DNA from 3 places in the Bradyrhizobium sp. WSM2254 genome. Region 3 is predicted to be linked to each of the others. Evidence: predicted binding sites of a transcription regulator. Region 3 holds the regulator's gene; each other region holds the start of a gene.
What was found. Region 3 encodes LexA, which represses DNA repair genes until DNA is damaged. Its sites were predicted from a motif close to TGTTCNNNNTGTGTTCNG; they were not measured.
Positions count from the first base shown of each region.

Region 1 (10,091 bases), on a different contig from region 3:
GAGGTTGGCTTCCAGCAGCAGCGCTTCGGTCTCGGTGTTGGTCGAGACGATCTCCACGGTCACGGTGGCGGCGATCATGCGCAGGATGCGCGCCGGTTGCGGCGCACTCTGGCGCGCGTAGTTGGAGAGGCGTTTTTTGACGTTCTTGGCCTTGCCGACATAGAGCACGTCGGCATTCGCATTGAGCATGCGATAGACGCCGGGCGAGGTCGGCGCGAGCCGGACCGCGCGCTCGATTGCCTCATGGCCGCTCGCCAGCGGCTCTTCGCCGACCGCGCCGCTCTCTTCCAAGATATCGGGCAGAAGCGCATCGTCCTCGTCGTCGCTGCCCGTGGTGGCGGGATCGAGGTCCGGCGGTGCCGTCTCCTGGGACGGGGCGTCCGGTGCCATGCCGCGCCTGGATTTGGGTGCGCGGGCGTCGTCCGGATTGTCGGTGGAATCGTGAACCATGGGGCGAATTTAGGCGCTGGGGATGCCGATTTGAAGTTCCGGCCATGCTGCACGCACAGAATGGCGGGCGCGGTTCCCGGTAACGCTTCCTTAAGTCTGTTAAGCGCGCGGTAACGGGTCTTAACAGCGCTTTAACTTAAAACTCTCGATAAATCTTACGCGAAAAGGTCTTGGTTCCGTAACCATGCGACGTGGCGCGGCGCGGCGGCGCGGGCATCGCACTGGTTTACGGCAGTTGCGTTGGAGTGTGTGATGAAGAGGCTCGTTGTGGGCGCGGCCGTGTTGGTTGCCGCCGGCTGGACAGCTTCGGCAGAGGCCGCCGATCTCAATTACGGGCAGCGTGCGCCCTATACCGTCAATCAGCCGCTCAATGCCTATAGCTGGGCCGGTCCGTATCTCGGTGCCAATCTCGGCTATGAGTGGGGGTCGGTGAGTAACTCACCCGTAAAGCCCTCCGGCTTCGTTGGCGGTGTGCAGGCCGGCTATAATTTCCAGAACGGTCCATGGGTGTTCGGCGTCGAGGGCGATATCCAGGCCGCCGGCGCTGATGACACCTTCGCGCCGTGGAAGTTCTCCAATCCGTGGTTCGGCACTCTGCGCGGCCGTGCCGGCTATACCTTCAGCAACGTGCTGCTCTACGGCACCGCCGGCCTCGCCTTCGGCGAGCTGCGTGCGCAGACCTTCGGCTGGACCGAGTCGCATACGAGCGCCGGCTGGACCATCGGTGCCGGTGCGGAAGTGGGCTTCGCGCCCAACTGGACCGCCAAGCTCGAATATCTCTACATCGATCTGTCGACGAGTCAGTTCGCAATCACAGGCGTGTCAAACGGCTATAGCGCCAGCGTTGTGCGCGCAGGCGTGAACTATCACTTCTGATAGCCAAATAAGAAAATACCGGACAATAACCTCCCGGCCGCTCGCGGCCGGGACTTTTTTTGCGCAAGGTTTTTTGAGTCAGGCCCGCTAGGAAAGGATGACCAAATTGACCGCCTTCGGTCCCTTCCCCTTCTTGTCCGGTTCGACTTCGAAAGTAATACGCTGTCCTTCGGCAAGGTCCTTCAGTCCCGCTCGCTCCACAGCAGTGATGTGAACGAAGACATCGCGACCGCCGTCATCCGGCTTGATAAAGCCGTAGCCGCGCTCGCCGTTGAAGAACTTGACCGTTCCCGTCATGGCCATCGGGAAACTCCCCCTCATTGCTCCTCCGTCGCGACGCAGACTCACGTCACGACATGACCGGGCCGTACGGAGCCCGGGAGCTGGCCATCCTTGGGCGGACCTTTTGGTCCGGCCGGATCTTTCTTAGGCCTTCACTCCGCCGCAACCATTCGCGGAAGCGGAACGCAAAGCCAGTCACGGAAATAGCATAATACGGTTCTTTGCAGATTGACTACGGCTCCTGCATATTTTTCCCAAGAATGCCGGAGTGTTACGGCCTCGGCACCTCTAATCGGAATCTGGCAGCGCCGCCCTGGCCGAGCGGCATTTCGAGCTCGGGCAGGATCGTCTTGAGCTCGCCGTGCAGCGTGTAAGGGGGATTGACGATCAGCAGTCCGGTGGAGGTGAGGGCTGCGCCGTCCAGTTGCGGCGCGGCGCTGAATTCGAGGCGCAGGCATTTGCCCGGCGGCTTTGCTGCGGCTGCGAGCCGCGCCACGAGTTGCGCCAGCGTGTCGGTGGCGCGCCGGCTCTTGGCCGGATACCAGATTACATAGATACCGGTTGGCCATTTTGCGAAAGCCTCCGAGAAGGCTTCGCCCAGCCGTTCGAACTCGTTCTTTGCCTCGAACGGCGGATCGATCAGCACCAGCCCGCGCCGTTCCTTCGGCGGCACGAAGGCCGGCAGCGCCACCCAGCCGTCGAGATCGACCACGCGGGCCTGCTCGTCGCGGCGCAACACGTCGATCAGCGCCTTGCGCGCCTTTGGCTCGAGCTCGCAGGCGACGAGGCGGTCCTGCGGCCTCAGCAGGCCGCGCGCGATCAGCGGCGAACCCGGATAGGCCTTGAGCTCGCCCTTCGGATTGAAGGCGCGGACGATGTCGAGATAGGGCTTGGTCAGTGCGGCGGTCTCGTTCGACAGGCGCGCCTGCATCAGCCGCGCGATGCCGGTCAGCCATTCGCCGCCGCGCCGCGCCTCGTCGCTTTCGAGATCGTACAGGCCGGCGCCGGCATGGGTGTCGATGACGCGGAACGCCCCCGGCTTGTCCTGCAAGTAAGTGAGGATGCGCGCGAGCACGATGTGCTTGATGACATCGGCGAAGTTGCCGGCATGGAAGGCGTGACGGTAGTTCATGGCGGAGAGTTACGACATCGCGCGATGAAAGTAACTCCCGTCATTCCGGGGTCACGCTTCCGCCTTCGCTCTTCGAGCTTCGGCGGACAAGTCGCGTGCCCCGGAATGACGGAGCTGATTTAGCTACCCACCCCTGATCGGCGGCATGGTCACCTGGTCGCGGCGGCAGGCGCGGCGGTCGATCTCCTCGCAGGCGCGGAATTGCAGGTCCTTGCTGAGGCAGATGCGGACCTCGGAAAGCCGCGTCCGGTTGCAGGTCACCGAGACGGCGGCGCTGCTGAGGCCCGGATTGGCCTTGATGAAGGCCTCCTCGACCTCCGCCGGCGCCACGGTCTTGGCCTGCGACAGGTCGAGATACTCGGCCGGAATCTTGATCGCGGCGCGCGCTTTCCGGATCGTCTCGAAATAGCTGCGATCGGCGAGCCCCGAGCAGGTGCCGTGCTTGTCCCATTCGTTGAAGATCAGGCCCGGCGCGGGCATCAGGTCGAGCATCGAGGAGACGATGCTGCGGTTCAGCCGTGGCGCCGGCCGCTGGCAATATTCCGGAAAGCCGTTCTCGTATTGCGGCCACAGCCCGTGCACCACGAAAGCATAGGGCCGGCCGCTGCACTGGATCTGGGAGCGGCCGCCGCGCTCGGCCGCCTCCTCGCAGAAGGAGGGCGACCACGACAGCGACAGCACATAGAAATCGAATTCGCCGGGCGCGTTCTGCCGCCTGTCCTGGGCTTGCGCGGCGCCCGTCAGCGCGACCAGCCCGGCGGCAAGCGGGAGGGCAAGGACCAGCGAGATCATCAGGCGGGAGAACGAATGCAATCTGGAATGAAACATGGCGACGCCCCTCAACTAGACTGTGCAATCGAGCCTAGCAGGCGATAAGAACATTTCAAGAACAAAATTCGGGCGGCCCCCGCCAAGCCGCTGGCTCGGTCCGAATCAGGGCTTGTCGAATTACTGCCTGGCGGCGCGGCAGGCCGGATTGTAGGCCCAGTTGCGGTCGAGCCCGACCACGCACCATTCGACACCATTGCCGTAACCGGCGAAGCCGCCATCCTCGATGATCGAGAAATGCACCTTGCGCACCTTGCCGTCGTTGAGCATGGCCTCGCCGGTGCAATAGCGGCGCGGAATGTTGTCGGACTGCCAGGGCCGGAACGCGGTCTCGCGCACGGCGGAGAAGCCGGTGATCTTCAACGAGGAGTTCCAGAAGGAGCTTTCCTTCTCCCAGAACTGGGTGGCGATCGTCGGCAGCGCCTTGTCGCAATCGGCGACGCCGCCGTCATAGCGCGGTCCGCTCAGCCAGAAGTTCAGCTCCAGCGGATTGGCCGCCCTGGCCTCACCGAGCGACAGCGCCCCGAACATGAGGCCGAGCACGGCGGCAAAGCGGAGCGATTTCAGGGGGGGCGAGGCGCGCATGGGCAATCCAGACAGAATGATCTGCGAAGGTCGGACGGTGCCGCGAAGGGCGGGTGAGGTCAAGTGCAGCGCGGCAACACTTGGCCAGGAGTTGATCATAACGTCGCATCCGACAGGGCTTCAGTTCTTTTCACTTCCGTCCCGGCACCGTAAACTGGCGCCAACCAATTGGAGTAACGGGAATGCGAATCATTGCGGCCGCGGGCCTTCTTGCCCTGGGTATGATGGCGAGCCAGCCGGCGCGCGCCGACATCTTTCCGGTGCCTCCGTTCAAGGGCAACGACACCGGCGGCATCATCGCCTATTCGATGGCCACCCAGGTCGATGCGCGGCAGGTCGCGGTCGATCACTGCGCGCGCTACGGCAAGGTCGTCAAATTCCTCGGCGTGCAGGCCTATGAGGGCGGCTACATCTCGTTCTCCTGCCGCTGGGTGCCCTATGGCGCCGCCAACCAGCCGATCCGCACGCTGTACTGAGGCGTTTTCGTAACGCAGCGATCTCTCAGCCGGGAGCTTCCCACATGACGCGCAAACTTGCTTTGCTCGGCTCGGCCGCTTGCTTCGTGTTGTCGGCCGGCAGCGCCTCTGCCGACGATCTGCCGGTGCGCAAGGCCGGCCTGTGGGAATTGAAGATGGTCAGGAGCGGCTCTGCGATGCCGGAAATGACCATGCAGCACTGCACCGACGAGACCGTCGACAAGGAGATGAACAACAACGTCTCCCCGATGGCCAAGCAGATCTGCGCCAAGCAGGACATCAAGAAGACTACGACCGGTTATGTCAGCGATTCCGAGTGCAGCGTCGCCGGCATCAGCACCACCTCGCATGCCGAGATCACCGGCGACTTCAACTCGGCCTATACGGTGAAGACCTCGTCACACGCGCAAGGCGGCGCTGCCGGCACGGCGGGACGCGACACCAGCATGACGCTCGAAGCGAAATGGCTGGGCGCCTGCAAGCCCGATCAGAAGCCCGGCGACATCGTCATGCCCGGCGGCTTCAAGATGAACGTGCGCGACGTCGACAAGCTGAAGAACCTGCTGCCGAAGTAGGGTTGTCTTCCCCTCTCCGCTTGCCGGAGAGGGTGGCTCGCCGCGAAGGCGCGAGACGGGTGAGGGGTATCTCACCGCGTGTGACGCTCTTACTTCTGAATTCGTTGAGGCAACCCCTCATCCGGCGCCATAGCCGAAGCTTCGCTTCGGCGTTCTTAAGAACGGCGGCCGAAGGCCGCCTACGCCACCTTCTCCCGCAAGGGGAGAAGGAAGATCGCGGCTACACCGGTATCCGCACACTCGCCCGTAGTCCGCCCATCGGGCTGTCGCCGAGCGTGATGTCGCCGCCGTGGGAGCGGGCGATGTCGCGGGCGATGGCAAGGCCGAGGCCCGTGCCGCCCTCGTCCTGGTTGCGGGCGTTGTCCAGCCGCAGGAACGGTTTGAACACCTCTTCGCGCAGATGCGCGGGAATGCCCGGGCCGTCGTCGTCGACCGTGACGGTCAGATAACGGTGATCGCGCTGGCCGGTGATGGCGATGCTCTTGCCGTAGCGCGCTGCATTGGTGACGAGGTTGGCGAGGCAGCGCTTGAACGAGGCCGGCTTCACCGTCACCACGGGCAGTCCGTTGAATGCGACGGTCGCAGCGTGGCCGTGGCGTTCGGCATCGCTGCGCAGCTCCTCGAGCGCCTGCGCCATGTCGGTCGGCTGCGACTGCTCGCCGGAATCGCCGCGGGCAAAGGCGAGGTAGTCCTCCAGCATCATCGACATCTCGTCGACGTCCTTGCGCATGCCCTCGAGCTCCGGGTTGTCGCCGATCAGCGCCAGCTCGAGCTTGAAGCGGGTCAGGATGGTGCGCAGATCGTGGCTGACGCCGGCGAGCATCGCGGTGCGCTGCTCCATCGTGCGCTCGATGCGCGACTTCATCTCGAGGAAGGCGACCGCCGCGCGCCGCACCTCGCGCGCGCCGCGCGGCCGGAAGTTCGGCGCCTCGCGGCCCTTGCCGAAGCTCTCGGCTGCATCGGCAAGACGCAGGATCGGTTTGATCTGGTTGCGCAGGAACAGCACCGCGACGATCAGCAGGATCGAGGACGTGCCGACCATCCAGAACAGGAAGATCTCCGAGTTCGAGGCGTAGGCCGCGCTGCGCTGCGCGAACACGCGCATCACGGCGTCGTCGAGCTGGATGCGGATCTCGACGAGGTTGGAGCGGCCGACCGTGTCGATCCAGAACGAGCGCCCGATCTGGCGACCGAGCTGCACCGACAGCGTCTGGTCGAGCAGCGAGAAGAACGGCTTTGGTCCCGGCGGCGGCATGTCGCCGGCGGGCAGGAAATCGACGACGAGGCCCAAACGCTGTTGGGCGATGCGACGGATCTGGTCGCGATCCTTGTCCTGCGGATAGCCCTTGTAGACGTCGATCAGCGCGGCGATGTCCTGCACCACCGCGGCCGACAGGCGGCGCGTCACCGTGTTCCAGTGCCGCTCCATGAACACGAAGGCGACGACGGATTGCAGGATCACCATCGGCACGATCATGATCAGCAGCGCGCGGGCATAGAGGCCGGTCGGCATCCAGCCCTTGAACGCATTGCCCATCCAGCCATTGGCGGCGGAGACGCGGCCGGCAGCGCTCTTCAGCAGGGTCAGGCCGGTATCGATCGTGCTCATCGGTCGCGCTTCACTGCTTTATGGCGATGCCACCAGCCGGTAGCCGATGCCGCGCACCGCCTGGAGGAACAGCGGATTGGCGGGATCGGTCTCGATCTTGCGCCTGAGGCGGTTGATCTGCACGTCGACGGCGCGCTCGTTGACGCTGCCATTGCCGGTCAGTGCGCTGCGCGGCACGGTCTCGCCCGGGGTCTCCGAGAGAATGCGAAGCATCTCGCGCTCGCGGTCGGTGAGGTGAATGACCTCCTCGCCCTGGCGCAATTCGCCGCGATCGAGATGGTAGACGTAGGGGCCGAACGCGATCTTCTCCACCACCGCGGCCTGCGGCGGCGGGGCGGCGCGCTTGAGGATGTTGTTGATGCGCAGCGCAAGCTCGCGCGGCTCGAACGGTTTTGCCACGTAGTCGTCGGCGCCGATCTGGAGCCCCTCGATGCGGGCTTCGGCCTCATGGCGCGCCGTCAGCATCACGATCGGCACCGAGGAGGAGGTCCGGATGAAGCGGGCGAGGTCGAAGCCGGTCTCGCCGGGCATCATGACGTCGAGGATCAAGAGGTCGAAATGCAGGCCCATGAGCTTCGAACGCGCATCGCTGGCGCTGGCCGCGGTCGAGACGCGATAGCCTTCGCTGGCGAGGAAGCGCGACAGCAGATCGCGGATGCGGCGGTCGTCGTCGACCAGTAGAAGATGCGGGGCGTCATCGGCCGGTTGCACCGGCGGACGGGCGAGCGTGGCAGCGAGCGGCACGGTCACTCCTTTGCGTCTTGGTTGACGGATGCGAAGATCGTCTCCAGCACCTTGTCCGGATCGTCGCGGTCGATCATCGCGCGCAGGAAGCGCTTGACCGTCTCCGCATCCTGCGGCGCCATCTCGGCGAGCGCCTTGGTGATCCGCGTGGTCTGGAGCCCGGCGAGCTTCTGCACCAGCGCCTCGCCCTTCGGCGTGGCGTAGAGCAGACGCTGGCGGCGGTCATTGTCGCCGGTCTTCTGCACGATGTAGCCCTCGTCCAGGAGCTGCTTGAGCACCCGGCCGAGCGACTGTTTTGTGATGCGCAGGACGTCGAGCAGATCGGCGACCTTCAGCCCGGGATAGCGGTAGACGAAGTGCATGACGCGGTGATGGGCCCGGCCGAAGCCGAATGCCTCCAGCTCCTGGTCGGGATCGCCGACGAAGTCGCGATAGGCGAAGAACAGTAGCTCGATGATATCCCAGCGCAAATTGCCTCCTTCGCCTGCGGCCGGCCGGAGCTCGGCAGCGTCTTGAGAGGGAGTCGCGAAATTTATGTCAGGCATATTGACGTATCTTGGGTTCAATGTTACAAAACGATCAGCCCGCACGAAATTTTAGATCGTTTCGCGTCGGGTGGCATTTCTAAGAGCGGCCGGAGAGAGCCGGACAGGCGGCAACGGCCGGATCAGATCTACCGTGCGATTGTCGAGCGGCATTTCGGCAAAACATACTGGACTTCCGCCTTCCGCAAAAGCATGTCCTCGGCGACATGCTGGTCACGGAAACCGGCCGTAACAAGGCTGGCGGTGGTTCGGCCAACAATCTAATCAAGCCAGCCGGGCCCGGAACGGGCAGGCGGGCGCCCGAACAGCGCCGCTACCGGCAGCGGGAGGCAAGGACATGAGCATGAAATTCGACATCCAGCCCGCATCCAATCCGACGCCCGAGAAGGATCGGGTCGCCAAGCTGGTGGACCCCGGCTTCGGGCGGGTCTTCACCGATCACATGGCGATCGTCCGCTACAATCAGGCCAAGGGCGGCTGGTACGAGGCGAAGATCGAGGCGCGCGCCAACTTCCAGATCGATCCAGCCGGCGCAGTCCTGCACTACGCCCAGGAGATTTTTGAAGGCCTCAAGGCCTACAAGCGCGACGACGGTGGCGTGAACCTGTTCCGCCCCGACGCCAATGCGCGCCGCTTCAAGGACTCCGCCGACCGCATGGCGATGGCGCAGCTACCCGAAGATGTCTTCATCGAGGCGGTCGAGCAGGTCGTGCGCATCGACCGCGCCTGGATGCCGGGCGGCGAGGGCAGCCTTTACCTGCGGCCCTTCATGATCGCGAGCGAGACCTTCCTCGGCGTCAAGCCGTCGTCCGAATACATCTTCGCGGTGATCGCCTCGCCGGTCGGCTCCTATTTCAAGGGCGGGCCTGCGCCGGTCTCGATCTGGGTCTCGGAGAACTACACCCGCGCCGCGATCGGCGGCACCGGCGCGGTCAAGTGCGGCGGCAACTATGCCGCAAGCCTGCGCGCGCAGGCCGAGGCCATCCAGCACGGCTGCGATCAGGTCGTGTTCCTCGACGCGGTCGAGCGCCGCTACATCGAGGAGCTCGGCGGCATGAACGTCTTCTTCGTGTTCGAGGACGGTTCGCTGTCGACGCCGCCGCTCGGCACGATTCTGCCCGGCATCACCCGCGACTCCATCATCGCGCTGGCGAAGGATGCCGGCAAGACGGTGCGCGAGGAGCCGTACTCGCTCGACCAATGGCGCAAGGATGCAGGCTCCGGCAAGCTGAAGGAAGCGTTCGCCTGCGGCACCGCTGCCGTGATCTCGCCGATCGGCAAGGTGCGCTCGGTGAGCGGCGATTTCGACATCAGCGGCGGCGCCGCCGGCCCCGTCGCCATGGGCCTGCGCAAGCAGCTCATCGACATCCAGTACGGCCGCACCAACGATCCGCACAACTGGATCCGCAAGGTGTTTTGAGGCTCTTCTTCCTTCTCCCCTTGTGGGAGAAGGTGGCGCGAAGCGCCGGATGAGGGGTCTCTCTCCACGCAGCCAAATCTGGATTCGCGGAGAGAACCCCTCACCCGTCTCGCCGCTTTGCGGCGAGCCACCCTCTCCCACAAGGGGAGAGGGGAAAAGCGCAAATGTTTGTGGACTTTTGCGCTATGAACTCCCCGCCACAACTCCGCGACAAAGCCAGGAGACATCGAAGCATCCTGGACATCGCGATCATGGCAACACAACTCTCCCAGCCCCTGAAATGGGTCGTACTCGCCGCAATCACCGGCGTCTCCGTCTTCGGCATCCTGACCATCGGCCCCACGCCGGAAGTCGCAGCGCAAGACCGCTCGCCGATCGTCGACGTGCGCACCACCGATCCCGAGATGAACACCGCGATCGCACGCGCCCGCGGCACGCTCCCGACCTTCTGGGCCTCGTACGAGGCGCCCAAGCCGTCGGAGGCCGGGCACGCCCTGAAAGTGCGCTTTCCCACCCGCAAAGGCGGCGAGCACATCTGGATCGCCGAGGTGAAGAAGCTGCCCAACGGG
Region 1 covers NZ_AXAB01000031.1:32,148-42,238, reverse strand. The annotation lists gene uvrC (excinuclease ABC subunit UvrC) at 1-450, opposite strand, end outside; gene A3M7_RS0122990 (outer membrane protein) at 703-1,326, shown strand; gene A3M7_RS0122985 (cold-shock protein) at 1,414-1,629, opposite strand; gene A3M7_RS0122980 (23S rRNA (adenine(2030)-N(6))-methyltransferase RlmJ) at 1,880-2,740, opposite strand; gene A3M7_RS0122975 (ribonuclease T2) at 2,864-3,568, opposite strand; gene A3M7_RS0122970 (hypothetical protein) at 3,689-4,153, opposite strand; gene A3M7_RS0122965 (hypothetical protein) at 4,336-4,629, shown strand; gene A3M7_RS0122960 (DUF3617 family protein) at 4,674-5,204, shown strand; gene A3M7_RS0122955 (ATP-binding protein) at 5,425-6,813, opposite strand; gene A3M7_RS0122950 (response regulator) at 6,832-7,563, opposite strand; gene A3M7_RS0122945 (MarR family winged helix-turn-helix transcriptional regulator) at 7,560-8,102, opposite strand; gene A3M7_RS0122940 (branched-chain amino acid aminotransferase) at 8,440-9,522, shown strand; gene A3M7_RS0122935 (YegJ family protein) at 9,774-10,091, shown strand, end outside.
Region 1: a site for LexA is predicted at 3,615-3,632, ahead of A3M7_RS0122975 (ribonuclease T2). Genes of this name have one in related genera too.

Region 2 (10,091 bases), on a different contig from region 3:
AAGACGTTGCTGCGCGCCGGCGCGGACAAGGTCTCGATCAACAGCGCCGCGGTGTCGCGGCGCGAATTCGTCAAGGAAGCCGCCGAAAAATTCGGCGAGCAGTGCGTGGTGGTCGCGATCGACGCCAAGCGGGTCAAGCGCCCGGGCGGCGACCGCTGGGAGATCTTCACCCATGGCGGCCGCAACTCCACCGGCATCGACGCCATCGAATATGCCCAGGAAGTGGTCTCGCTCGGCGCCGGTGAAATCCTGCTGACCTCGATGGACCGCGACGGCACGAGGCAGGGGTTCGACATCCCGCTGACCCGGGCGATTGCCGACAGCATTCCCGTTCCCGTGATCGCCTCGGGCGGCGTCGGCAATCTCGACCATCTCGTCGACGGTATCCGCGACGGGCACGCCACGGCGGTGCTGGCGGCCTCGATCTTCCATTTCGGGGAATTCACCATCCGCGAGGCCAAGGAGCACATGGCCCGGCGCGGCCTGCCCATGCGCCTGGATGCCTGACGACTCCCGCTCCTAGAAATGCTACACAGGCCGGCGGGAATGGCCGCCGTGGCAAGTGTGCCGCCAAGTGTGTTTTTCGAGTAATTCCGATGCCGCGTTTCACGATCCACGATCTGGCCGAGACCATCGACGCCCGCGCGGCGGCCGGCGGCGAGGGCTCCTATACCCGCAAGCTCCTGGACAAGGGCGCCGAGCATTGCGCCAAGAAGTTCGGTGAGGAAGCAGTCGAAACCGTAATCGCAGCAGTCGAAAACGATCGCGCGCATCTGATCGCCGAGGGTGCCGATCTGCTCTATCATTTCCTTGTGCTTTTGAAGGCACGCGGCATAAAGCTGGAAGAGGTCGAGGCTGCGCTCGGCAAGCGAACCTCGATGTCAGGGTTGGAAGAAAAAGCTTCGCGTAAAGAGTGAGTAAGTCGCAACGGAAAGGCGGCGTTATGGATATCCGCGCACCCGAGCAGCAGTATAATCCGTACCGCGTCTATACGCGCGAGCAATGGGCGCGGTTGCGGGACGATACGCCGATGACGCTGGAGCCGGGCGAGTTCGACCGCCTTCGCTCGCTGCACGATCGCCTGGACTTGCAGGAGGTCGAGGACATCTACCTGCCGCTGTCGCGCCTGCTGTCGATCTATGTCGATGCGATGCAGCGCCTGTATTACGCGGAGCGCCAGTTCCTCAACATCCGCGACCGCAAGATGCCCTACATCATCGGCGTCGCCGGTTCGGTCGCGGTCGGAAAATCCACCACCGCCCGCGTGCTCCAGGCGCTGCTGGCGCGCTGGTCGCCGCGCCCGAAGGTGGACCTGATCACGACCGACGGTTTTCTGTACCCGAATGCCGTGCTCGACCGGCAGGGCATCATGCAGAAGAAGGGTTTTCCGGAGAGCTACGACCTGCCGCTGCTGCTCGGCTTCCTCTCCGACATCAAGGCCGGCCGCCGCCACGTTCGCGCGCCAGTCTATTCGCATCTGACCTACGACATCGTGCCGAACCAGTGGGTGGAGATCGACCAGCCCGACATCCTGATCGTCGAGGGCGTCAACGTGCTGCAAACCGGCAAGCTGCCGCGCGACGGCAAGGCGGTGCCGGTGGTCTCCGACTTCTTCGATTTCTCGGTCTATATCGATGCCGACGAAGCGGCGCTGCGGCGCTGGTACATCAAGCGCTTCCTGGCGCTGCGCGACACCGCGTTCACCAATCCCAAATCCTACTTCAACCGCTACGCGCTGTTGTCGGACGAGGAAGCCACCGCCACCGCGATCGCGATCTGGGAGCGCACCAACCTCGCCAATCTCGAGGACAACATCCTGCCGACCCGCCCCCGCGCGACGCTGATCCTGAAGAAGGGCCCCGACCACGTGGTCGAGAGCGTGGCGCTGCGGCGGCTGTAGGTTTAGGCGTCGTCCTGGCGAAAGCCAGTGCCGTAGGGTGGGCAAAGGCGCGAAAGCGCCGTGCCCACCATCTATCATTACTGTCGGACGTGAACGGTGGGCACGCTACGCTTTGCCCACCCTACGATATTGCGCTTGAGGCGCGCCTGCCCCCACACCCGTCATTGCGAGCGTAGCGAAGCAATCCAGGCTGTCTCTGCGGAAAGATTCTGGATTGCTTCGCTGCGCTCGCAATGACGGCGGCGAGACCCTTCTACACCGCCAGATGCCGTGACGCCGCAAGTCCCGCCAGCGCTTCGTCCAGCTTCTCGCGGTCGAGCGGCTTGATCAAAAACCCGTTCATGCCGGCCTCGAAGCACGCGTAGCGATCCTCCACCAGCGTGTTGGCGGTGAGTGCGAGGATCGGGGTGTGCTGGCCGCCGGTGGCGGCCTCGTGGGCGCGGATGCGTTTTGTCGCTTCGATGCCGTCGAGTTGCGGCATCTGGATGTCCATCAGCACGAGATCATAGGGCGTGCCGGCCGAGCTGGCAGCGAGCCAGGATTCCAGCGCGGCCTCGCCATGGACGGCGATGACGACGCGGTGGCCGAGCTTGGTCAGCAGCGAACGCATCAACAGCGCGTTGATCTCGTTGTCCTCGGCGACGAGGACCGACAGTCCCTTTGCCGGTGCCGCGCTCGTGGATTCGACCGGGGGCTCCGGCGCAAGCTCGGGCGATGCGACCTCCGGGGGCAGCGCGAGGCGTGCGGCGAGCGAGGCCGCCCGCAGCGGCTTCACCAGAAAGCCGGTGAAGGCCGCCGACAGCTTTTCATGGCGCGAGCTCGACGTCAGCAGCACCAGCCGTTGCGGCGCATGGGCGCGGGCCACGTCGCCCAGCCGGTCGGCAATTGCAGGGCCGATCGCGCGATCGACCAGCACTGCCTGCCAGGAGCGCTCCGGCAGCAGCGCTTCCGCGACAGTGGCGTCAGTCACGAGGCATGTCTGGCCACCCCAGCGTTCCAGTCGCCGTGCGATCAGCGAAGCCTCGATGCCCTCGGCAATCAGCAGGATCGACTTGCCCGTGAGGTTGGGACTCGGGAACGCGGTCTGCCCCGCGCCTCCTTGCGATGGCGCGAGCGGCACCGCGACCTCGAAGGTCGAGCCCCTGCCCGGTTCGCTCGTCAGTGTGATCCGGCCGCCCATGCGCTTGACGATGCGTTCGCTGATGGCAAGGCCGAGCCCGGTGCCGCCATAGGTGCGGGCGACGCGCTCGTCGGCCTGCTCGAACTCGCGGAAGATGCGTTGCTGCGCTTCGGCTGCGATGCCGATGCCGGTGTCGCGGACGAGGAAGCTGATCTCGTTCGGCCAGATGCCGGGCTCGACGATCAGGGCCACGCCGCCGCTCGCGGTGAACTTGATGGCGTTGCCGGCGAGATTGAGCAGCACCTGGCGCAGCCGCGCGGCGTCGCCGACCACCTCGAGCGGCAGGCGCTCGTCGACATAGGCGGCGATCTCGAGTGTCTTCGCCTGCGCGCGCGGCGCGAGCAGCTCGGTGATCTCCTCGATCAGGCTCGAGAGCGCGAAGGGGCGTTGCTCGAGGTCGAGCTTGCCGGCCTCGATCTTGGAATAATCGAGCATCTCCTCGATCAGCGCCATCAGCGCTTCGCCCGAGGTTTTCACGGCTTTCGCGTAGGTCGCCTGCTCCGGCGTCAGCGTGGTGTCGAGCAAGAGGCCGCCCATGCCGATGATGCCGTTGAGCGGAGTGCGGATCTCGTGCGAGGCCATCGCGAGGAAGCGCGACTTGGCGCGGTTGGCGGCATCGGCCTGGTCGCGGGCGTCGGACAATGCGCGCTCGGTCTCGGTGCGGTCGGTGACGTCGCGTCCCACACTCTGCAACTCGGCGGGCTGGCCGGCATCGAGGCGGACATAACCCTCGCGCCAGGCGATCCAGCGCGCGCCGAGCGGGGTTGCGATCTTCTGATCGTGAACGCGCGTGCCATTGCTTTCGCGGGCATTGTCGCCCTGCTCCAGCACGTCGAAATCAAAGCGTGTGCCGACCAGTGCGCCGCGCGCCTGCCCTGCGAGCGCGCAATAGGCGTCGTTGGCGAAGGTGATGCGGCCGTTTGTGTCGCGCAGCACGATCAGGTCGCCCTGCTGTTCGAACAGGCTGCGGGCGCGTTCCTCGGCTTCCTTCAGCTCCCAATTGCGGTCGATCAGCGCCTCGTTGTGAGCGGCGAGCTTGCGCAGCCGCTTGTTGACGAAGCGCAGCCGCATGCTCATCGTCGCCAGGCCAAGGCAGGCGAGCGCGAACAGGAAGCTCGCGCCGATCGCAAAGGCGTTGGGATCGTAGCCGGAATTCTCGGCGCGGCTGCCGGAGACGAAGCCATAGGCGCCGCCGAACGTCGCCGAGAAGATCATGAAGGAGCGGATCGCGAAGGCGATTCTCGGATGCTGCCGCCTGAAGCGGCGCATGCGCACCTTGATCCGGAACGTCCGACCCATCGCCACCGATCCCGACTCTTGTCTTAAAAACCCCGTGCTTGCCACGTGCGACGATGTCCCGCCGACCTTGCGAACAGCTTGAGGCTTTGGCGCCGCCTCCAAACAGGGTTGACGAGGTGTTAACGGCTCAGAGCATGATCCGGAAAAGTGTGCAGCGGTTTTCCGGAAAGATCATGCTCCAACACCAACCTGAAGCGCGATGATCATCGCGCTTCAGAGCGAGGCGGCCTGGAACGGGCGGTGACCGCCGTGGGCGCCGACGATCAGCGCCGCCGCCTCGCGCTGCGAGAACGACTTCGAGCGCACATAGATGCGGTAATCGGCCGGCCCGTCGGTGGAGAGATAGATCACCGGCCCGCCGTCGACCGGCTGTGCGGCAATCGTGATGAGCCGGGTCTGCGGATTGGCCTGGCAGGAATCCGGCTCGGAGCCGAGACCGTCGTCGACCACCGCGAAGTCCGCACCGTCCGCATCGTCGGTGATCTGAACCCTGACCGTGGCCCGCGTCGGATCGTCGGTGAAGGCGACATGGACGCCGGCGGTCCAGAACAGCGATGTCAGCTCGACAGAGGTGTCGCCCAGGGCGATGCAGGGATGCGAGACCGATCCGATCTCGCTGCGGGCGAACACCGCAGCCGCCAGCAGGGGAACGACCGAGGCCAGGATCTTGAAACGCAACATGACACTCTACTCGCCAGGCCCGTACGGGAACTTGTGGGCCTTATGGTTTGCAGAGCGTAAAGGAAACTCGTTACCGCCGGGTTGATGCGCGGAATGATCACGCCATTTGGCGCACATCCTCTGCGAGTGCGCGGTAGGACAGCGCTTCGGCGAGATGCAGCCGGCCGATCTTGTCTGCGTTGTCGAGGTCGGCGAGCGTGCGCGCCACCCGCAGCACCCGGTGATAGCCGCGCGCCGACAGCCGCATGGTCTCGGCGGCGTCGCGCAGCAGCTTGGCGCCTTGCACATCCGGCTTGGCGATCTCTTCGAGCACCGAGGCCGGCGCCTCGGCATTGATGCGGACCCGCGGCAGGCCGATCGCCGCGTAACGCGCAAGCTGGATGTCTCGCGCCGCCGCCACGCGCGCGGCGACCTCGGCTGATCCCTCCGCCGGCGGCGGCAGGATCAGGTCGGCTGCGGTCACCGCCGGAACCTCGATGCGCAGGTCGATGCGGTCCATCAAGGGCCCTGAGATGCGCGCCTGGTAGTCGCCGGTGCAGCGATCGATGCGACCGCGCTTGCAGGCATAGCCGGGTTCGAACGCGTTGCCGCAGCGGCAGGGATTCATCGCCGCGACCAGCATGAAGCGGGCAGGGTAGGTGACGCGATGATTGGCGCGGGACACCGAGACCTCGCCGTTCTCCAGCGGCTGGCGCAGCGAATCCAGCACGCGCGGATCGAACTCGGGCAATTCGTCGAGGAACAGCACGCCCTGGTGCGCCAGCGAGATCTCGCCGGGCTTGGCACGCATGCCGCCGCCGGTGAGCGCGGCCATGCTGGCGGAATGATGCGGCGAGCGGAACGGGCGCCGCGCAGTCAGCGCACCGCCTTCGATCTCGCCGGCAACGGAGGCGATCATCGAGACCTCGAGCAGCTCGCCCGGCGACAGCGGCGGCAGGATCGAGGGCAGGCGCGCCGCCAGCATCGACTTGCCGGCACCGGGCGCGCCGATCATCAAGAGGTGATGTCCGCCGGCGGCCGCGATCTCCAGCGCCCGCTTGGCGCTTTCCTGGCCCTTGATGTCGCGCAGGTCGAGCGGCGAGGCGGCGGCCTCGTGCACCCTGGGCGAGGGACGCGACAGCACCTGCGTGCCCTTGAAGTGGTTGGCGATCTGGATCAGCGATTGTGCGGCGATGATCTGGATGTCCGGGCTCGCCCAGGCCGCTTCCGAGCCGCAGGCGGCCGGACAGATCAGGCCTTCCTCGCGCACATTGGCGCCAATCGCGGCGGGAAGAACGCCGGCCACCGGCGCGATCGAGCCGTCGAGGCCGAGCTCGCCGAGCACGGTGAAGCCAGTCAGCGCATCCGGCGGAATCGCGCCGATCGCCGCCATCAGCCCGAGTGCGATCGGCAGGTCGTAATGGCTGCCTTCCTTCGGGAGGTCGGCGGGGGCCAGATTGACGATGATCCGCCGCGCCGGCAGCGCCAGGCCTGATGCAATCAGCGCCGAGCGGACCCGCTCCCGCGCCTCCGACACCGCCTTGTCCGGCAGGCCAACGATGGCAAAGGCCGGCAGGCCCGGCGCGACCTGCACCTGCACGTCGACCGCGCGGGCCTCGATCCCCTCAAAGGCGACGGTAGAAACCCGTTGAACCATGCCGAACCAGCCTGCCCACTTGCACAATCGAGGGTAGCAGAGCCGGCCACCCTCCGCAAGAACAATACGGGAACATATCCGGCGGCGCCCAAGCCCTAACCAATCGTAAACAAGGCGCGGACACTACGCCTCGAATGCGAGCGGCTGTCCTCAGCACATTCCAACGAATGTCCGCTACTCCTAGGGCTGCGGGATGGGCCGTGATCTAACAAGTGAACAATCAAAATGCTTGCAAATCGCCGGAGAAGCGAACGTCGGGTGTGCAGCCGACTCGCCAAGATTCACTTTGGCGCGGGCTCGCTGCCGCGGGATTGCACAATCACGGATATTTCGGACGGGGGCGTGAAAGTGGTGGCGGAATTCCTGGAAGTGCCGCCGCAATTCACCATCATCTTCGCACCCGACTATTCCCGCCAGTGCCGGCTGCGTTGGCGCATCGGCTGCGAATTCGGTGCCGAGTTCACCGATTAGGCTGCGGGGCTGACTTCCTTAACGGGAATTTAGCGTTAATCGGTAAGCATCTCTGATCAGTCGCCGAGTGATCAGAGTATGCCCAAGCGTTTGTCCCGTGCCTCTGCCCCGGCGAAATTCCTGCTGCCCGCGCTTCTGGTGCTTGCCCTCGGCGGTTGCCAGACCGTCGGCGTCGAGGACGTGACCGGCGCGCTTGGCGGCAAGTCGGAAACAGCCGGCAAGGCCGATCCGAAGTCGGACATGGATGTCCTGCGCGAGCGCTATCGCGCCAAGCCCGGTGATCCCAACCTCGCGCTCGAGTATGGCAAGGCGCTGCGCGCGAGCGGCCAGCGCGCGCAGGCGGTCGCGGTGCTGGAGCAGGCCGTGCTCGGCCATCCCAGCAACAAGGCGCTGCTCGCCGGCTACGGCCGCGCGCTCGCCGACAACGGCAATTTCCAGCAGGCTTTCGACGTGCTGGGCCGCTCGCATTCGCCCGAGGATCCGGACTGGCGCATCCTGTCGGCGCAGGGCGCGGCGCTCGACCAGCTCGGCCGCAACGAAGAGGCGCAGCAATATTACGCCGCGGCGCTGAAGATCGTGCCCGACGAGCCGACCGTGCTGTCCAATCTCGGCCTGTCCTATATGCTGCAAAACAATCTGTCGAAGGCCGAACAGGTGCTCGGACGCGCTTATCAGCGCAATCAGAACGATGCGCGGGTCCGCGCCAATCTCGCGCTCGTGCTGGGATTGCAGGGCCGCGAGGCCGAGGCTGAAATCCTCGTGAAGGCAGATTTGCCGCCGGACCAGGCCGCGGCCAAGGTCGCGGCACTGCGCCAGGTGCTGGCCAAGAAACAGCAAAGGGCGGACAAATAGTCCGCCCACTTGCCGGCCTTTGCGAGTTCAGCTCCTTACGAAGCCTTGCGATGCGGCGCGGAATTGCGGCTTGATCGGCCCTTCAGCTTCTTCAGGAGCGGTGCGAGCAGCGAGCGCTTCGGCTTCTTCACCTCGCCGCGCCCGGCGAGGCGGTTCGCCATGTTCTGGAACAGCTCGGTGGTGCGGTGGCTCTTGGAGACCTCCGCGATCATCTGGCCGTTGTTGGCCGCGGTGGAGAACAGTTTCGAATCGAACGGGATCACCGCGATCGGCTGGCTCTCCATGGTCTTGACGAACGACTTGACGTCGATCTCCGCGCGCTTGTGCATGCCGACCTGGTTGATGCAGTACAGCGGCGGCCGGTCGTTCGGCCGCGCCGCCTTCAGCACGGTCAGCATGTTCTTGGTGTTGCGCAAGTTGGCGAGATCGGGCTCGGCCACGATCACGATGTCGTCGGCGTTGATCAGCGCGCGCCGCGTCCAACCCGACCATTGATGGGGGACGTCGAGCACGATGCAGGGCGTGGTCATGCGCAGCGTGTCGAACACCGCGTCGAAGGCCTCCGCGCCGAAATCGTAGACCCGGTCGAGGGTGGCAGGCGCGGCCAGAAGGCTGAGGCGCTCGGTGCATTTGGCGAGCAGGCGCTCCATCAGCGCCGTGTCGGGCCGGTCCTGCGACAGCACCGCGTTGGCGATGCCCTGCACCGGGTCCTGGTTGTAGTCGAGACTCGCGGTGCCGAAGGCGAGGTCGAGGTCGATCACGACGGAATCGAGCGCGAGGTCGCGGGCGATGGTCCAGGCCACATTGTGCGCGACGGTGGACGCGCCGACGCCGCCCTTGGCGCCGACCACCGCGATGACGCGGCCGGTGATGATGGCTTCGGACGCCGAGAACAGGCTGCAGATCGAACGGACCACGTCGAGCGTTTCGACCGGTCCCACCACATAGTCGTTGACGCCGCGACGCACCAGCTCGCGATAGGGCGCCGTGTCGTTGGGGTTGCCGATCACGACCACGCGGGTGCCGGGATCGCAGACGCCGGCGAGATCGTCCAGGCCCTCCAGGATGTCGCGCGTGCCGTCGGATTCGATCACGATCACGTTCGGCGTCGGCATCGATTCATAGACTTCGATCGCCGCGGCGAGGCCGCCTTCCTTGGCGGTGACATGCGCCTTGGCAAGCCTGCGATCCTGCCCGGCCGCCGTCACTGCGGCGAGCGTCTGGTCGGTCTCGCAAAAGGCTTGCACGGAAATGCGAGGAACCGGCGCAATATGCTCCTCGGGGTGCCGCGGATGGTCCGCTTCTTCGTCGTTGACGCTCGTCATCTGCCTGTATCGCTGAGCTTGGCCTTGTCGGCCTCGGGGTTGGGAGTCGCGACCGGCGTGCCCTTGCGATAGCGTTCGAAGGCGATGTCGCGACGTGCGGTGTAGACCGGCGTTTCGGCACGCGGCTGCTCGAGGTCGGCGGGATTGTCGATCATCGCCGCGAGATTGCGCTGGCTGGCGCAGCCTAGGTTGAAGTACGGCCGGTTCTCGTTGTAGCCGGGGTCGAGGATGGACGGACCGACGTCTTCGGGCCACAGCCCGCAGGGGCCGGCGACCGCGGCGATGCGGGAGTAGCTCAGGCGGATGGTCGGCAGCAGTCCGGGATCCTCGGGCCGATAGGGATGCTGGACGATGGCACGCGACGGCACGCCGCTGGACGCGAGCACGGAACGGATTTCCCGATAGGTCGCCGCGGCGGCACGCGAATTCGCGGCGTCGATCGGCACATCGACGACGACGGACCCGGTGCCTTCGCGCACCCAGTCCCGGGCGATGCCCGCGACGTCGGACTGCTGTTCGGCCGAGAGGCCGCCTCTCGCCTTGCCGACGAAAATCACGATCGACTTCTTGGCTTCCTGCACAGCGATCGGATGGCGCTGGCGATAATCGGTCGGCACCGTCTGGGTGACGATCTCGCCCGTGGTGTTGCACGCACCCAGCATGACGGAGAGCCCCGTCAGCGCCAGCGCGACGCTTAAGCCGCGACGTCGATCGGTCATGGTCTTCGTCATCGCTTGATCCCCTCTT
Region 2 covers NZ_AXAB01000013.1:63,949-74,039, reverse strand. The annotation lists gene hisF (imidazole glycerol phosphate synthase subunit HisF) at 1-507, shown strand, start outside; gene A3M7_RS0109870 (phosphoribosyl-ATP diphosphatase) at 597-917, shown strand; gene coaA (type I pantothenate kinase) at 944-1,900, shown strand; gene A3M7_RS0109860 (ATP-binding protein) at 2,154-4,379, opposite strand; gene A3M7_RS0109855 (hypothetical protein) at 4,593-5,060, opposite strand; gene A3M7_RS0109850 (YifB family Mg chelatase-like AAA ATPase) at 5,158-6,696, opposite strand; gene A3M7_RS0109845 (PilZ domain-containing protein) at 6,922-7,167, shown strand; gene A3M7_RS0109840 (tetratricopeptide repeat protein) at 7,246-8,019, shown strand; gene A3M7_RS0109835 (AAA family ATPase) at 8,055-9,344, opposite strand; gene A3M7_RS43945 (CpaD family pilus assembly protein) at 9,341-10,075, opposite strand.
Region 2: a site for LexA is predicted at 6,754-6,771, ahead of A3M7_RS0109850 (YifB family Mg chelatase-like AAA ATPase). Genes of this name have one in related genera too.

Region 3 (10,091 bases):
CAGGTCCTTGATGATCAGCGGCAGGCCCGCTTTCCAGGTGCGTCCGGGCAGGCCGAAGCCGCGGGGAAACCTGGTGTGGCGGGAGTTGAATTCGAACATGTCGGCGGTGCCATAGTAGCCGTCGACGAGCCCCATCTCGTGGGAGATATCGGGATCATTGTGCCAGAGCTCGATCGCGCCGACATGCGCCTCGTCGTCGCCGCAGAACAGCACCATGACGGCCTGCAAGAATTCGCCTGAAAACACCGGCACCGCCACGCCGCAGGTGAGGCCGGCCGCGAGCGCCTGATCGGTCCGCTTGAAATAGGAGTTGGCGAATTTGGTGAGGATCACGGGATGGCCGCTGGCCCAGGCCTTGCCGGGAAGGCCCTCGTCGTATCCGAAGCGCAAGTTCTCGCTCACGGCCTTGAACGCGGACAGCCCTTCGCCATAGAGGCCGCCGCCGAATTCCAGCCGCATGCGCGTCCGGTCCGGCACCCAGAGTTCAACGACGCGAATGAAGGTTTTCATCGACCGTGTCCGCCGCCTCAAGCCAATGACAGCATCGGCGATCTAGCCGCGGAGCGGACGTTCAAAATTCAGGCAGAGCCGCGCAAACTTCGTGCGACGGGGAGGCGCGGGGGATCTCGGCGGATTGGATTCTCAGGACGCAAACCGCACCACGTCGCCGGCCACGGCCGGCGATGGCGATTTCGATCCTGGCCCCGACCCGTGAGCCGGGGGAGCTGCCTCAGCCGATCGGCAGGCGGGTGATGGTCGGCCGACCATCGGCGATGACCTGCGGCTTGTGCTCGCGCTCGCCGCCGGGCTGGGTCACCGGCAACTGCAGCACGGTCGCGCGCTGGCCTTCGACGAGCTGCGTCACCAGTACGTATTTGCCGTCGGGGAATTCGATCGCGTCGTGATGGCGATCGGGAATGTGCGGATCGATCTTGCCGAACTTGCCGACGCGGGAGTTGATGGTGCGCGTCCAGATCCAGCGATTGTCGTAGCGGACGTTGTCGGCGAAGGCGAGCTCCGTCCCCGGCAGCAGGCAGACCGCGACGGACATGTCGGCTTCAGAGGCGAAGCCGCGCGTCGAGGTGCCTCGGAAAGTGGTCGTGACGATCGTCTCGCCGACTTCTGCGGGACGCGTCGCGACGGCATGCAGACTGTAGTCACACATCGGGTGCTCCTCATTCAGGGATAGCGACCCGCGCCTCCTTCGGAGGCACTAGCCCCTATCAGAGTGGAAGCATGTTAGCGTCTTCTCGGTTGTAGGCAAATCTGCGACTTAGATCCGCAGGCTGCCATCACAATATCTTTTTCAAATGCACGAGGAACAAAGTCCGCTCCTGTGCATTTGGCGTGCGTCCCCGTCAGCGACCAGCAGGTGCCGACCAGCCCAAATATTGCCAGGCGGGTTGCGGCGGCTGCGCGACGGCGTTGCGGGCATTGCGCAATTGCTCGCTCGTCGTCGTCTGCGCTGCCTTGCGGACATGGTGTGACTGTGCGGCGAAGGTATGCGCCGCTGATGCTGCGATCAGCGTGATCGTGACGGCGCTCAAAACGATCTTGCGCATGACGGTCTCCTCGATCTCCAGCGCCGCGAAGCGATCAGGGCTTCGTGCGGCGTGCCCGAGGATGTACCGCGGGAGAGGGGCCGGATAATCTGTGCAAAACCAGAAAGACTATCCAGCCGGAGCGGACAATCGTCCGCTCCAATCGTCAACGCGCGGGGCGCCAAGCGGCGGAGCGCGCTCAGTACTTGCGGTACAGGCCGATCAGCTTGCCCTGAATCTTCACCCGGTTGGGCGGCAGGATGCGGACCTCATAGGCCGCATTGGCGGGCTCGAGCGCGATCGAGGCACCGCGGCGGCGGAAGCGCTTCAGCGTCGCTTCCTCGTCGTCGATCAGCGCCACCACGATGTCGCCCGTGTCGGCGCTCTCGTTGCGCTGGATCAGCGCCATGTCGCCGTCGAGGATGCCGGCTTCGACCATCGAGTCGCCGCGCACTTCGAGCGCGTAGTGTTCGCCCGACCCGAGCATGTCCGGCGGTACGCTGATGGTGTGGCTACGGGTCTGCAGCGCCTCGATCGGTGTGCCGGCCGCGATGCGGCCCATCACCGGCACCGCGACGGGGCGTTCGCCCTCGTCCACGGAGGCGCTGGAGCTCGCTCGCACCTTGCCGAGATTGCCCTCGATGACGCTCGGCGTGAAGCCACGCCGGTTGCCGGCGGCGGCCTGGAGCTCGGGCAGCTTGATTACCTCGATCGCGCGGGCCCGGTTGGGCAGACGCCGGATGAAGCCTCGCTCCTCCAGTGCGGTGATCAGGCGATGGATGCCTGACTTCGAGCGCAGGTCGAGCGCGTCCTTCATCTCGTCGAAGGAGGGCGGCACGCCGCTTTCCTTCAAACGCTCGCTGATGAATCGCAGAAGCTCGTATTGTTTGCGCGTTAACATCTCGACCAAATCCCCCGGTTGATGTCGTTCGATTCCGAGACGGTGAATTCAGCGGCGAGCCGCTAGATGCTCGAAACAAATCATGAACGGACACTATATGTTCGATATGTGTTCCGCAACTGCTTAATTTACCGTGAACGCGACAAAGTTCGCGGAACGCGCACGACTTGCGGGTTCAGGCGGGCAGTCGCAGCACCTCGCAAGGCGTGCCGGCCTCGGCCTTGGGCGCGAACGGCGCGCGCACGAGAAGTGCCTGTGCCGCAGCGAGATTCGCAAGCAGCGAGGAATCCTGATGATTGACGGGAAGGGCGACAAGCGTGCCGTCGTCGCGCCGCTCCAGGCGTGCGCGCAGATAATCTTCGCGCTGGTCATTGGCACCGACCTCGCGGCCGAGCACGGCGCGCTCGCGACGATGATGAATCACCGCGCGGCCCGACAGCGCGCGAATCAACGGCACCATGAACAGGAAGGCGCACACATAGGACGACACGGGATTGCCGGGCAGGCCGATCACACCCATCGCTCCTAACCGGCCGTGCATCATCGGCTTGCCCGGCCGCATCGCGATCTTCCAGAACGCCATCGCGATGCCTTCGTCCCTCAGCGCCTGCTGGACCAGATCGTGGTCGCCGACCGAGGCGCCGCCGGTCGTAATCAGGATATCGGCGCCGCTCTCGCGGGCACGGCGGATGCCGGCGGTGGTGGCCTCCAGCGTATCGGCGGCAACACCGAGATCGACGGTATCTGCGCCCTCCTGGCGGGCGAGCGCGTGCAGGGCGTAGCCGTTGGAATAGACGATCTGGCCGGGGCCCGGGCTGGTGCCCGGCATCACCAGCTCGTCGCCGGTGGCGAGGATCGCGACCTTCGGACGGCGGCGGACGGGGAGGTGCGGGTGATTCATCCCGGCGGCGAGTGCGAGGTCGCGCTCGGTGAGCCGGGTTCCCATGCGCAGGAGCACGTCGCCCTCGCGGAAGTCGACGCCGGCGGGGCGGATGTGCCGCCCCGTGACGGCGGCTTGCTTGATCGTGATGCGCCTGCCGTCGGCGACCGTGTCCTCCTGGATCACGACCGCGTCCGCGCCGGCCGGAACGACGCCGCCGGTGAAGATTCGCATCGCTTCGCCGACGCCGACCGATCCGGCAAACGGCCGGCCCGCCGCGACCTCGCCGATCACGGTGAGCTGTGCGTCGACCTTGGCCGCATCGGCCGCGCGCACGGCGTAACCGTCCATCGCCGACATCGCCTCCGGCGGCTGCGTACGCCGCGCCGCGACGTCGCGCGCCAGTACGCGGTAATAGGCCTCGTCGAGTGGAATCATTTCTTCAGGCAACGGCTTCACGCCGGCCAGCACCGCGACGAGCGCGTCAGAAACCGGCATCAAGGCCACGGCGAAAACTCCTGCTCGGAAAGTCTGGACGAATAGGCGGCAAGAGTTCTAGCCGAGCGCGGGCGATGAAGCAAAATGGGACCGGATCAGGATTTATCCTGCTTCATCCGCTCAGTCTTGAGGGACCGTCAGCTTCGCCGCGGCATGATTTGAAGGACGAGCAAGACGGGAACGAGCGTGGCCATGGCAAGGACGACAATGACGAGAGCCACGGCCAGCATCGGTCAACGACCGGTCTGCTGGTCCGGACGGGCGTCCGGCGCCACGTCGGGAGCTTTGGGGCCTTGATCCTTGTCGGGCAGCGGATCGGCCCGGGATTTCAGGTCGGCGGCCTTGCTGATCAGCTTGGCGGAAAGGTCAGAATCCGACGTCGTTCTGGCGAATTCGAGCAGGAGAGAGGCCTGCTTGGTGAGGTAGGTCTTGCCCAACACGATGATGCGTCCGTCCGTAGAAGTCCCAACGGACTCAAGAGTCCGGAAGCGGGCATTCCGTTCCCGGAACTCTGTATAAAAATGTACAAAGCGATTTGGTTCCTGATCTCTGGCCAAATCGGTTCCGGGGAACTCCCCGGTTTCACCCGCAGGCCGCTGTATCTCGATCAGATTCCCAGCGCTTTGAGCGCATCGCCGACATCGCGGGGCGAGGTCACATGCACCGCGGTCAATCCGCGCGCCCGCGCGCCCTCGACGTTTTCGGCGAGGTCGTCGAAGAACACGATGCGCCTGGCGGGCACGCCGATGGCCGCCACGACATGGTCGAATGCCGCCGCGTCCGGCTTGCGCAGGCCGATGCTGGACGACAGATAAAGCTCGCGGAAATGGCCGAGCAGGCCCGCATATTCCTTCGAGAAATGGTCGACATGCGGCCGGTTGGTGTTGGAGAAGGCGTAGAGCGGCATGCGCTTCGCCGCGCGCGGCAACAACTCCGCGATATCAGGCATCTCGCCCGCGAAGATCGCGTTCCAGCCCTCGAGGAATTGCGCATCCGAAATGCCGATCCCGAGCGAGGCGCGCAGCGAGGCAAAATAGTCCTCGTCGCTGATCTTGCCGACCTCGTGCAGCCGATAGGCCTCGCTGTCGCGCACATAGCGGGCAACGATCGCCTCCGGCTTGCAGCCGGCATGTCCCGCCCAGCAGGCGATCGCCTTGGAGAAATCGATGTCGAGCACGACACGCCCGAGATCGAACAAAAGCGCATCCGCGCTGCCGGGAGAGAGCGAGGTCATTGCATCCTTTCAGATCAGTATCGGTAAGGTTCGTGGTCGAACAGCGGGAACGCGCTGAACACGCTCGGCGCATTCGTTGCGGTTGCCTGATGCAGGCAGGACTTGTCGACCTCGGCGAACGAGGTGGCGCCCAACAGGCCGAGGCAGCGCAGCACCTCGTCCTCCAGAAGCTCCAGCATCCGCGTCACGCCGGCTTCGCCGGCCGCCGCCAGCGCCCAGCATTGCAACCGGCCGATGCCGACGAGGTCGGCGCCCGCCGCGATCGCCTTGACGATGTCGGTGCCACGGCCGAAGCCGCCGTCGACCATGATCTTGGCGCGGCCCTTCACGGCCTCGACGATCTCAGGCAGCACATGCATGGCGCCGCGGCCGTGATCGAGCTGGCGGCCGCCATGGTTGGAGACGTAGATCCATTCGACGCCGTGATCGATCGCGATCAGCGCGTCCTCGGCGGTGGCGATACCCTTGAGGATCAGCGGAATCTTGAACTTGTCCTTGATCATCTTCACGGTCCGCCACTCCAGGCCCTTCTGGAATTCGCCGCCGGTGGCGCGCAGGCGACTCTCGCGAACGTAGCGCTTGGCGATGTCACGTTCGCGACGGCTGTAATGGGCGGTATCGACGGTCAGGCAGAAGGCGGCGTAGCTGTGCTTCTCGGCCCGGCTGACGACATCGGCGACGTAGGCGTCATCGCCGCGCACATAGAGCTGGAACAGGCGCAGCGCATCGGGAGCGGCCTCGGCGGTCTTCTCCAGGCCGGGCTCGGACACCGAGCTCAGCATGTGTGCCGCACCGAAGGTGCCGGCGGCACGGGCGACGCTCGCGGCGCCATCCGGGTCGAAGATCTCGAGCGCGCCGACCGGCGCGAGCACCACCGGCAGGCGCATCCTGCGGCCGAATTGCTCGACGGAGCCATCGACCTTGCGCACGTCGCGCAGCACGCGCGGGCGGAAGGCGATCTCGTCCAGCGCCATCCGGTTGCGGCGCATCGTGGTCTCGGTCTCGGCGGCGCCGACGATATAGTCCCAGGCATTCTGGTTGAGGTTGGCGCGCGCCTTCCGGATGAATTCGTGCAGATTCTGGAACGGCTCGCTGCTGGCGCCGAGTTCGACGTTCCTTTCCGGCCGGATGCGGGGTGCTTCGTTCATTATTATCCTCCCGAGAATTTGAAGCCTTGTTTCATCGCCTAGCCCGTCCGGCTCTCCAAAACCATCCTAAAATCGCATAGCTGCGAGGCGTGGGTCGGTCGACCGGTTGCCGCATTGCGCGAAGCGGTTTCGGAACGTTGCCAAAAGTTTAGGTCCGGGCGAAGGGATTTTTACGGTGTACCCGCCGGCGTTGGCCGCCCGGCCTTGAAGAAACCAGAATGGTATTGTGAGAAGCGAGCTGGATCGCCATTTGCATGGCGCCTCCCAAGCCCCAAGAGAACCGCTAAAGCAAAAAGGCCAGCCTATCCATGCGGAAATCCCTGCTGTTCCCCCTGGGCGCGCTCACGGGAGCGTGTTTGACCCTTCTGGTAGCCAGTCCGCACGGCGGCGTGTGGGCGGCACGGGCGGCAGCGAGTGCGGATGATGCCTATTCCCAGCTCAACCTGTTCGGCGAAGTCTTCGAGCGCGTGAAGGCGAGCTATGTCGAGAAGCCCGACAATGCCAAGCTGATCGAAGGCGCGATCACCGGCATGGTGACCTCGCTCGATCCGCATTCGCGCTACATGAACGACAAGGCCTGGACCGAGATGCAGGAGACCACCTCCGGCGAGTTCGGTGGGCTCGGCATCGAGGTCACGATGGAGGAGGGCCTGGTCAAGGTTGTCTCGCCGATCGACGACACGCCGGCGTCCAAGGCCGGCATCATGTCCGGCGACCTCATCAGCAAGATCGATGGCGATGCCGTGCAGGGCATGACGCTCGAGCAGGCCGTCAACAAGATGAAGGGCCCGGTCGACACCAAGACCAAGCTCACCATCGTGCGCAAGGGCGCCGACGCGCCGCTCGACATTGCGATCACTCGCGAGATCATCCATGTGCGGCCCGTCCGCTTCCACGTCGAGAACGGCGACATCGGCTATATCCGCGTCACCTCGTTCAACGAGCAGACCACCGACGGCCTGAAGAAGGCGATCGCGGCGATCTCCAGGGAGATCCCCCAGGAGAAGCTCGCGGGCTATGTGATGGACCTGCGCAACAATCCGGGCGGCTTGCTCGACCAGGCCGTGTCGGTGTCGAGCGCGTTCCTTCAGCGCGGCGAGGTGGTCTCGACCCGCGGCCGTAATCCGGAGGAAACCCAGCGCTTCACCGCGCATGGTGGCGACCTCACCAAGGGCAAGCCGCTGGTGATCCTGGTCAACGGCGGCTCGGCTTCGGCCTCGGAGATCGTCGCCGGCGCGCTGCATGACCACAAGCGGGCCACGATCATCGGCACGCGCTCGTTCGGCAAGGGCTCAGTGCAGACCATCATTCCGCTCGGTGCCGGCAACGGCGCACTGGCGCTGACCACGGCGCGCTACTACACCCCGTCGGGCCGTTCGATCCAGGCCCAGGGCATTGCGCCCGACATCGAGATCCTCCAGGACCTCCCGGCCGAACTGAAGGGCCGCGTCGACACCATGGCGGAGTCCCAGATGCGCGGCCATCTGCAGGCCGCCGACGGCACCGAACAGACGGGATCGCAGTCCTATGTCCCGCCGGAAGAAAAGGACGACAAGGCGCTGCACGCGGCCTACGACTTCCTGCACGGCGTCACCGCGAATGCGGTCGCCGCGAAGCCCGCGCCGAAGGCTGCGGTGCCGAACTAAACGTCGCGACGTCCAGATATCGCCCGGGAGTGGATGACCGCTCCCGGGCGAATTCGTTTTGGGACTTCGCGTCAGCTCGGGTTCATGGCGGCAAAGGTCGCTTCATAGCGCCCGTCGCGCTCGGGCCAGCGGCGGGCGCGGTCGACCAGCACTTTGTCGCGGGGATGAACCCGCAGCTCCAGCAATTGCATGACCTCCGCGACATAGGCGTCGAGCGGCATGGCGCGTGCGTCGCTCGCTTGGGGGCGGTGATCCCGCATCTTCGCGAGCGGCGGGATCACCGTCCGGTCGTCATTGCTGCTTCTTCGGGCCCATGTGATGCGGGACGTCGGTCTTCGGTCCGCCGCCGTAATGGTGGCTGCCGCCGGATCCGCTGGTCGTCCCGCCGTCGCTCTCTTTCTTGCCCATGTGGTGTGGGACCTCGGTCTTGGGCCCTCCGGAATAGTGGTGGCCGTTCTTCTCGTCGGTCGTGTTCGTCGTGCTCGTCTGCGCCAAGGCGGGCAACGCGACGAACGACATGATCGCAGCGGCGGCGATCAGCTTGCGGTGACTCATTCTGGTTTCTCCTGTTTGATCTTGTCGAGTTGGTGTCAATCAAGTCCCGGTGGCTTGACTGAGTGGCAACCAAACCCGGAGCGGGATCGTCCAGGTTGAGCAAGATCAAGTGCCGACGCGCGCACTTGCGTCCGCTGATGCGTAGATCGTCGAGTTGCCGCAGGCGACGGGAAGTATCGATCTTCTTACAGAAAAAATTTTGCATCGATCGCACGAATTCGATGGCTTCACGTCATGCTCACTATGAGCGGCGGCGCCGTCGAGAGACGCCACTGGAAGATGACTCCCTCGATCGAAATGACACGAGGACGATGGTCGCCTCAATTCATTACATGGCCTGGCGACAAAAAGATTTGGCTGGCGCGTCGCCCGAGTTTGATGTCCGTCAAAAGAGCATCAACCACGCGACCTAGCGTGCCCGCGCGAACGAGCGGCGAGAGTGTCGCGCAACGATGACGGGCCGCAATGTCGCACAAGAATGGGAATCACGCTGTTGATTGACGAGACGATCCAGGTGGCCGGTCGGCCGCTGCAACTTGCATTTCTCTTGCACCGCCGGTTGTGGGAGACGATCACGATCAGGTCGGTGCTGATCAAGCCGCGGCGCGATGTGCGCCTGGATCTGTTTCGCGGTCTGGCGAACTGGCTGATCTTTCTCGGGCACATTCCGGATTCTGCGCTCGCCTGGTTCACGACGCGAAACTACGGCTTCAGCGATGGCGCCGATCTGTTCGTGCTGATCTCCGGATACACCGCGACGTTCGTATTCGGCTCGATGATGATGGAGCGTGGCTTCGTCATCGGGGCAACCCGGCTACTGCGGCGGGTATGGCAGCTCTATGTCGCCCACCTGCTGCTGTTCTTCGTCTATCTCACGGCCGTGCATTACCTCGCGCACAGGTTCGACGACCTTCACCTGATGGATCAGTTCAACGTCGCGCCGCTGATGGACTTTCCCGTCGAGACGCTCTCGCAGGGCCTGGTCCTCAAGTTCAAGCCGCTCAATCTCGACGTTCTGCCGCTCTACATCGTGCTGATGGCCGCGTTTCCCGTCGTGCTCTGGTTCATGCTGCGATGGCGCAATGCAGTGATGATCGGCTCGCTCGGCCTCTATCTGGCCGCCCGACATTACGAATTGAATCTGCCGTCCTATCCGGCCGGAGTCTGGTACTTCAATCCGTTCGCCTGGCAGCTGCTTTTCGTAGTCGGAGCCTGGCTGGCATTGGGAGGGGCGGCGGCAAGCCGCTGGCTGCTGTCGTCCCGCACGCTGCTCATCCTCAGTAGCGGCTTCCTGATCCTTGCGCTCGCGATGACGCTGGCGGAACGAATTCCGGGGCTGCGGGACTACATTCCCGAGGAGCTCGCCGCCGTCTTCATTCCAAACGACAAGACCAATCTGGGTCCTTCTCGCGTCATTCATCTGGCGAGCCTGGTGTTCATCGTTGTCTCGCTCATTCCGATCGACTGGCCCGGTCTGAAGTCGCCGGTGCTCCAACCCTTGATCAGATGCGGTCAGCAGTCGCTGTCCGTGTTCTGTGTCGGCCTCTTTCTGTCGTTCGTCGCGCATTTCGTGCTCGAGTCCGGATCCGAGGGGTTATGGGCCCAGCTGCTGGTCGGTGCCGCCGGCCTGTGGATCATGACGATCGTCGCCTACTACCGGACGTGGTCGAAGGGCATCGACAGGAGCC
Region 3 covers NZ_AXAB01000029.1:76,414-86,504, forward strand. The annotation lists gene A3M7_RS0121935 (GAF domain-containing protein) at 1-510, opposite strand, end outside; gene A3M7_RS49765 (hypothetical protein) at 731-1,165, opposite strand; gene A3M7_RS49770 (hypothetical protein) at 1,359-1,562, opposite strand; gene lexA (transcriptional repressor LexA) at 1,741-2,442, opposite strand; gene glp (gephyrin-like molybdotransferase Glp) at 2,618-3,829, opposite strand; gene A3M7_RS0121960 (hypothetical protein) at 4,054-4,260, opposite strand; gene A3M7_RS0121965 (HAD family phosphatase) at 4,428-5,054, opposite strand; gene A3M7_RS0121970 (alpha-hydroxy acid oxidase) at 5,069-6,202, opposite strand; gene A3M7_RS0121975 (S41 family peptidase) at 6,511-7,848, shown strand; gene A3M7_RS0121980 (hypothetical protein) at 7,920-8,129, opposite strand; gene A3M7_RS49775 (hypothetical protein) at 8,140-8,403, opposite strand; gene A3M7_RS49780 (hypothetical protein) at 8,499-8,816, shown strand; gene A3M7_RS0121990 (OpgC domain-containing protein) at 8,897-10,091, shown strand, end outside.